2 regions of the Bacillus sp. NEAU-Y102 genome follow, and region 1 is predicted to be linked to the other one. Evidence: a T-box and tRNA genes for the amino acid it is inferred to sense, from the RefSeq annotation. Region 1 holds a T-box; the other holds one or more tRNA genes.
The links. The T-box of region 1 lies ahead of lysS (lysine--tRNA ligase). A T-box ahead of a tRNA ligase gene usually reads a tRNA of that ligase, here a tRNA-Lys.
Positions count from the first base shown of each region.

Region 1 (3,584 bases):
ACATATAAATCAGTTAAGTTAGGCCCACCAAACGTACATGATGTTACATATAACGCAGGAATTGGAATACTTAATATTTGTTCTCCAGTAGAGGGATTCCATCTAGTTATTTTTGAACCTCCCCAATGTGCAATCCATAAACAACCTTCTTCGTCAATTGTCATACCATCAGGTAGACCTTCATTTTCAGAGAAAATGATTACATCACTTGGATTATGAATTTCTCCAGTACGTATATTATATTGATAGCGAACCACTTTTTTAGTAGGTGTATCTATAAAGTAAAGGTATGTATGATCAGGTGACCAAGCCATTCCGTTTGAAGTATTTACATGTTAAATTTTTTTCTCTACACTCAAATTATTATGTAAACAATATAAGGAACCTGCAGCATTAATACCGTATGTATCTGTAGTACCTGCCCAGAAACGACCAGCGGGATCACATTTTCCATCGTTAAAACGATTTTCTATTAAATGTTGTTCGGGGTCAAAAATATGTGTCAGTTTTTCTGTATTTACATTAATAGAATAAAAGCCGTTTTCCATAGCTAAGAGTAGTACATCCTCTAAATATGGAACAACACAGCCAATTTGTTGATTGAGAGCAATTACTCGGTTCGTATTAGCGGTAGGATTGTATATGCATAATTTTCTCTCCATAATATCAACCCAATATAAAAGTTGCTTTTTTTCATTCCAACATGGTCCTTCAGCTAAACTTGCTTTAGCATCTAAAACGAATTCTATATTACTGAACAAGATGTTCACCTCGCGTTATAAGATATTAATATAATTCGATAAGAATAGAGGTAAACCTTTTAGTCAAAGGATATTAAAATTTATAATGTAGAAAAATGACCTTCTCACAAGTGATTAAAAAAGTGTATAAACAAGGAGAGGAAAATGCATATGATGTTTTATGAAATTGTTTGCTTTTCTTGTAAGAATATATTTCGTGTTTACGAAGGTAGTGAAAAATATAAGCGATTTAAAGAGAAACCAAAAGGGGCATATTGTTGTGATGAGTGTAGCCACAAAATTCAATTAGAAGCGATAAAGAATTTTTTTAGATAATTTTACGATTTCGATTCGGAAAAGTTTGACAATAAAAGTGTTATAAATTATCATATTAAAAAACTAATATTTAAGGCATAGAAGAGAAGAGTAGTTAAGAAAGAATACGTACAGAGAGCTCTGGTAGCTGAGAAAGAGCGGTATACATCTTAACGAAAAAAGACTTGGAGCTGCGCAAGGAACTAATTTATTTAGGGATGGTGCGACGGGTTCTCCCGTTATAGAGATAGGGTATAAGCATATTTTGCCGTACCTGAAGAGGTTAATATGGTGACATATTAACAAACTGAGGTGGTACCGCGAAGCTAACAACTCTCGTCCTCAAGATGAATAATCTTGGGGGTGAGAGTTTTTTTGTTGCATAAAACTGGAAATTAGAAAACAAAAAAATAATTGAGGTGAGTAATATATGCATTGGGCGTATGAAGTAGCACATGAATTAATTAGGAAACATCCAAATAAAGAAACGTTTGTTTGTGCATCTGGAATTAGTCCGTCAGGTTCTGTTCATATTGGGAACTTTCGTGAAATCGTAACGACTTATTTCGTAGTAAGAGCACTTCAAGATTTAGGGAAAAAGACTCGTTTTATATTTTCGTGGGATGATTATGATAGGTTTAGAAAAGTTCCAAAAAATATTGATCCATCTTTTGCAAAGTATATTGGTATGCCATACTGTGATATTCCAGATCCGTATGGATGTCATAACTCGTATGCGGAGCATTTTGAAAAAGAGTTTGAAAAATCGCTTCAAGCATTTGGAATTGGAGTGGAATTTATTTATCAACATGATGAATATAGAAGCGGAAGGTATAACGAAAATATATTAGAGGCTTTGTATAAACGAAAAGATATATATGATATTTTAATGGATTTTAAAACTGGAGAGTGTAGTGAAGAAGAGCGAGAGAGCTTTTATCCAGCTACATTATATTGTGAGAGGTGCGGGAAAGATACAACAACTATTACACATTTTGATGAAGTATTAAAAACAATCCGGTATGAATGTGAATGCGGAAATGAAAAAGAGTTATCCGTATTAAATACAAATAAAATGAAACTAAATTGGAAAATCGATTGGCCGATGAGATGGATGATAGAGGAGGTTGTTTTTGAGCCGGGTGGCAGAGACCATTCATCAGAAACGGGTAGTTATAATGTATCAAAAGAAATTGCAAGGAAAATATTCAATCGTGAAGCTCCTCATTATGTTGCTTATGATTTTATTGGAATTAAAGGCAATCATGAAAAAATGTCTAGTTCTTCAGGAAATAGTATTACACCTAGTGAGTTGTTAAAAGTGTATTTACCAGAAGTAATTCTGTTTATGTTTGCAAAATATAGACCAAACGCAGCTTTTCATATCGGTCTTGATGAAGATGTGATTCGCAATTATACAGAATATGAGCGATTGAAAGATAGTTATGAAAATAAAACGCTCAAAAATGAAGATTTACTTGATGCAATTAAACTTTCTAGAGTTACTATCGGGTTTAAAGAATATCCGAAATTTAATCAAGTAGCAGGAACGTTACCATTATTAAATTTTGATTCAACTATTTTACAGGGGATATTAAAGAAAATAGATAGGAGCTATGCATTAGATGAAATGAGAGCGGTGAGTAATCGCACAGAGTATTGGATAAGAAATTTTCAATCTGAAAAATTAATTGCGGTAAATCAAGAGAGAAATACAGAGTTTTACAACACATTGGATGAAAGACAGAAAGAATGGTTAGTAGAAGTTTGCGATATACTTCGTTCTAACAAAGATTACTCTCACTTAATGGAGCAATTATATGCGATTTGTCATCATGAAAATAAAAAAATAATGAAAGAAAATCAAAAACAATTATTCACTATTATATATAAGCTCATTATGAATCAATCAAATGGTCCTCGTATACCATTATTAATACATGTAGTAGGCATAGAAAATTTCATCACACTATTAGATTTCTAAAACACAGTTAAAAGCAACGCAAGTACCAAAATTTCTAAGTACTTGCGTTGCAAATTTTACTATCGTGAATACATTTTCGGACATTCATCACCACTTGGTTCATAAAAACAATGGCTTTTAAACTGTCCTACAAATGGCTGATTATACCATTCAGGCGGACAAGCTCCAACTGGACGGAAATACCAAAGAGCCCATCGTGCAGGCCAGCGCCATTGACCTTGTAAAACTTTTCGTGCGATTTCTTTTTCTGATTCACGAGCGCGTTGATAAAAATATCCATATTGTACTGCTTCAAATCCGCCGGGGCTTTGATATACAGCGTCTCGTACGGTACGGAGTTGTTTAAAATCTAAGCAATCACAAAATACACGGTTTACTACAACGCATCCAACTAACTCCTCACCTTGGCGACCTTCGCCTTCAGCTTCAGCACGAATTAATCGAGCTAGTAAATCAACATCACTTTCGTTGTATGGAATAAGGGGCATAGTGATACCACCTTTCTGTTATAGTAAAGAGTGTATGTTATAAAACAATCTGCGTGC
Region 1 is NZ_JBTWFK010000008.1:34,317-37,900, reverse strand. It holds partial or broken gene ACYFX0_RS20860 (SMP-30/gluconolactonase/LRE family protein) at 1-761, opposite strand, end outside; gene ACYFX0_RS20855 (DUF2197 domain-containing protein) at 906-1,076, shown strand; T-box leader at 1,146-1,402, shown strand; gene lysS (lysine--tRNA ligase) at 1,486-3,039, shown strand; gene ACYFX0_RS20845 (cell wall hydrolase) at 3,099-3,527, opposite strand.

Region 2 (3,584 bases), on a different contig from region 1:
ATATAACTTCTTACCTATACCCTACATTGACTCACTGTCCCTTTTTATAGAAGGTATTAATGAAACAGAGGAGGAGTTAAAAGAATGAAGAATGTATATGTACACGTCAAATATTGTGGTGATTATCATGTTTAATTCCTACCGTGAGATTTTCAGTGCTCCTGGTACAAAAGGATTCTCATTATCAGGATTTATAGCTCGTATGCCCATATCAATGATGGGTATTGGTATTGTTACCATGTTATCTCAAGTAAGTGGTGACTATTGGCTTGCTGGAGCTGTTGCAGCTACCTTTACATTATCATCAGCTTTACTAGCTCCTCATATTTCTCGGATGGCTGATCAATTAGGGCAATCTCGCATACTTCTTCCGACTACAGGTATTAGCGTTTTCTTTACAATCCTCTTACTTCTATGTACGAAATATGAAGCTCCTTATTGGACGCTATTTCTATCCGCTTTATGTGCAGGTTGTATGCCAAATATGTCAGCTATGGTACGTGCACGTTGGACTAAACTATACCGCGGATCCCATAAATTGCATACAGCATTTTCCTTCGAATCGGTCGTCGACGAAATTTGCTTCATAATTGGTCCTGTATTATCTGTCAGTTTAAGTGTTATGTTCTTCCCAGAAGCAGGGCCACTTTTATCATCTGTTTTTCTTACAATCGGGGTATGCCTATTTACTATGCAAAAAAGCACAGAACCGCCTGTACACCCTCGCGACATTACAAACAACGGAACAGTATTTAAAATTGGTTCTTTGCGAGTACTAGTATTCACACTCATTGCTATAGGTACTATCTTCGGCACAATAGATGTCGTTAGTGTAGCTTTTGCTGAGCAGCAAGGAAACACAGTAGCTGCTAGCTTTGTACTTTCTGTCTATGCAATCGGTTCATGCCTGGCAGGCCTTATTTTCGGTACTCTTAAACTCAATACCCCACCCTATAATCAGTTTTTAATAGCGGTCACACTTTCCATGATAACAATGCTGCCACTAGTTTTTGTAAACAGTATTACTTGGCTAGTAGTTATTGTTTTCTTTGCAGGGCTATCTGTCGCTCCTACTATGATTATTACTATGGGGCTTGTGGAAAAAATCGTACCTGAATCAAAGATAACCGAAGGAATGACTTGGGCAATTACAGGACTTGGAATTGGAGTCTCCCTAGGATCAGCGATAGCTGGTTTAGTTATTGATAACTTTGGAGCCCATGTAGGATTTAATGTGGCTATTATAGCAGGAGGCCTTGCCTTAACTATTGCACTTTTAGGCTACAAAACTCTTCACTCCGCATATAGTCATGTTGTTATTAAACAAGATGAACATTCAATAGAAAGTTAAAACATATTCAAAAAATAGGATTACCTTTTCTTATGTATGAGAAAAGGTAATCCTATTTTAAACTTATTATTTATAATCTGTCATAGCTTCTTCTATATCTATACACAACAAAAAAGAGATAGCAGATTATGCTATCTCTTTTAGTATGACCCGTACGGGATTCGAACCCGTGTTACCGCCGTGAAAGGGCGGTGTCTTAACCACTTGACCAACGGGCCAGTTCTGGCAGAGAAGAAGGGATTCGAACCCTCGCACCGCGTTCGCGATCTACTCCCTTAGCAGGGGAGCCCCTTGAGCCACTTGGGTACTTCTCTATAAATATGGCTCCGCAGGTAGGACTCGAACCTACGACCGATCGGTTAACAGCCGATAGCTCTACCACTGAGCTACTGCGGAACAATTATGGTGGGCCTAAATGGACTCGAACCATCGACCTCACGCTTATCAGGCGTGCGCTCTAACCAGCTGAGCTATAGGCCCATAATTGAAAAGCGGGTGAAGAGAATCGAACTCTCGACCAGAGCTTGGAAGGCTCTTGTTTTACCACTAAACTACACCCGCATAAAATTGAAAATGGTGAGCCATGAAGGATTCGAACCTTCGACCCTCTGATTAAAAGTCAGATGCTCTACCAACTGAGCTAATGGCTCATTTTGAAAGTGGTGCCGGCTAGAGGACTTGAACCCCCAACCTACTGATTACAAGTCAGTTGCTCTACCAATTGAGCTAAGCCGGCTTGCGACTTCAAAATGGTGGCTCGGGACGGAATCGAACCGCCGACACGAGGATTTTCAGTCCTCTGCTCTACCGACTGAGCTACCGAGCCTTATTAAAATGGCGGTCCCGACCGGGGTCGAACCGGCGATCTCCTGCGTGACAGGCAGGCATGTTAACCACTACACCACGGGACCATTTGGTTGCGGGGACAGGATTTGAACCTGCGACCTTCGGGTTATGAGCCCGACGAGCTACCGTACTGCTCCACCCCGCGATGATATAATATGTAATTTAAGAAAAAATGGAGGAGGTAGAGGGATTCGAACCCCCGCGCGACTCTCGCCGCCTGTCGGTTTTCAAGACCGATCCCTTCAGCCGAACTTGGGTATACCTCCGAGATATAAACCTTTAGTGGTGGACCTTGTAGGACTCGAACCTACGACCGGACGGTTATGAGCCGTCTGCTCTAACCAGCTGAGCTAAAGGTCCTTTATGGTAGCGGCGGAGGGGATCGAACCCCCGACCTCACGGGTATGAACCGTACGCTCTAGCCAGCTGAGCTACACCGCCATAAATGATATTAAAATAAGTGGAGCCTAGCGGGATCGAACCGCTGACCTCCTGCGTGCAAGGCAGGCGCTCTCCCAGCTGAGCTAAGGCCCCATGTTTTTGGGAATATCGGGAAGACAGGATTTGAACCTGCGACCCCCTGGTCCCAAACCAGGTGCTCTACCAAGCTGAGCCACTTCCCGTTAATAAAAGCGCGCCCGAGAGGAGTCGAACCCCTAACCTCTTGATCCGTAGTCAAACGCTCTATCCAATTGAGCTACGGGCGCATATGGTGCCGAGGGCGGGGGTCGAACCCGCACGGTGGTCACCCACCGCAGGATTTTAAGTCCTGTGCGTCTGCCTGTTCCGCCACCCCGGCATGTCATATTGAAAATTGGAGCGGAAGACGGGATTCGAACCCGCGACCCCAACCTTGGCAAGGTTGTATTCTACCACTGAACTACTTCCGCAAGACATGTTTGAGATATTTTATTAAAAGTGCGGGTGAAGGGAGTCGAACCCCCACGCCAAAGGCGCTAGATCCTAAGTCTAGTGCGTCTGCCAATTCCGCCACACCCGCATATTTCATTAAAATGGTGAGCCATGAAGGATTCGAACCTTCGACCCTCTGATTAAAAGTCAGATGCTCTACCAACTGAGCTAATGGCTCTCAAAATTAAAACTGGTGCCGACTAGAGGACTTGAACCCCCAACCTACTGATTACAAGTCAGTTGCTCTACCAATTGAGCTAAGTCGGCTAAATGGTGGAGGATGACGGGATCGAACCGCCGACCCCCTGCTTGTAAGGCAGGTGCTCTCCCAGCTGAGCTAATCCTCCATTTGCCTGGCAACGTCCTACTCTCACAGGGACAAGGTCCCAACTACCATCGGCGCTAGAGAGCTTAACTTCCGTGTTCGGTATGGGAACGGGTGTGACCTCTCTGCCATCATTACCAGACTGTATTC
Region 2 is NZ_JBTWFK010000015.1:1-3,584, reverse strand. It holds gene ACYFX0_RS27740 (MFS transporter) at 128-1,351, shown strand; tRNA gene ACYFX0_RS27735 (tRNA-Glu) at 1,498-1,569, opposite strand; tRNA gene ACYFX0_RS27730 (tRNA-Ser) at 1,575-1,665, opposite strand; tRNA gene ACYFX0_RS27725 (tRNA-Asn) at 1,673-1,747, opposite strand; tRNA gene ACYFX0_RS27720 (tRNA-Ile) at 1,755-1,831, opposite strand; tRNA gene ACYFX0_RS27715 (tRNA-Gly) at 1,842-1,912, opposite strand; tRNA gene ACYFX0_RS27710 (tRNA-Lys) at 1,926-2,001, opposite strand; tRNA gene ACYFX0_RS27705 (tRNA-Thr) at 2,012-2,087, opposite strand; tRNA gene ACYFX0_RS27700 (tRNA-Phe) at 2,102-2,177, opposite strand; tRNA gene ACYFX0_RS27695 (tRNA-Asp) at 2,187-2,262, opposite strand; tRNA gene ACYFX0_RS27690 (tRNA-Met) at 2,266-2,342, opposite strand; tRNA gene ACYFX0_RS27685 (tRNA-Ser) at 2,371-2,463, opposite strand; tRNA gene ACYFX0_RS27680 (tRNA-Ile) at 2,481-2,557, opposite strand; tRNA gene ACYFX0_RS27675 (tRNA-Met) at 2,562-2,638, opposite strand; tRNA gene ACYFX0_RS27670 (tRNA-Ala) at 2,659-2,731, opposite strand; tRNA gene ACYFX0_RS27665 (tRNA-Pro) at 2,747-2,820, opposite strand; tRNA gene ACYFX0_RS27660 (tRNA-Arg) at 2,831-2,904, opposite strand; tRNA gene ACYFX0_RS27655 (tRNA-Leu) at 2,908-2,996, opposite strand; tRNA gene ACYFX0_RS27650 (tRNA-Gly) at 3,013-3,087, opposite strand; tRNA gene ACYFX0_RS27645 (tRNA-Leu) at 3,117-3,197, opposite strand; tRNA gene ACYFX0_RS27640 (tRNA-Lys) at 3,212-3,287, opposite strand; tRNA gene ACYFX0_RS27635 (tRNA-Thr) at 3,301-3,376, opposite strand; tRNA gene ACYFX0_RS27630 (tRNA-Val) at 3,381-3,456, opposite strand; rRNA gene rrf (5S ribosomal RNA) at 3,461-3,576, opposite strand.
Region 2: it has a tRNA-Lys gene. The T-box ahead of lysS (lysine--tRNA ligase) is inferred to sense a tRNA for this amino acid. The anticodon was not compared.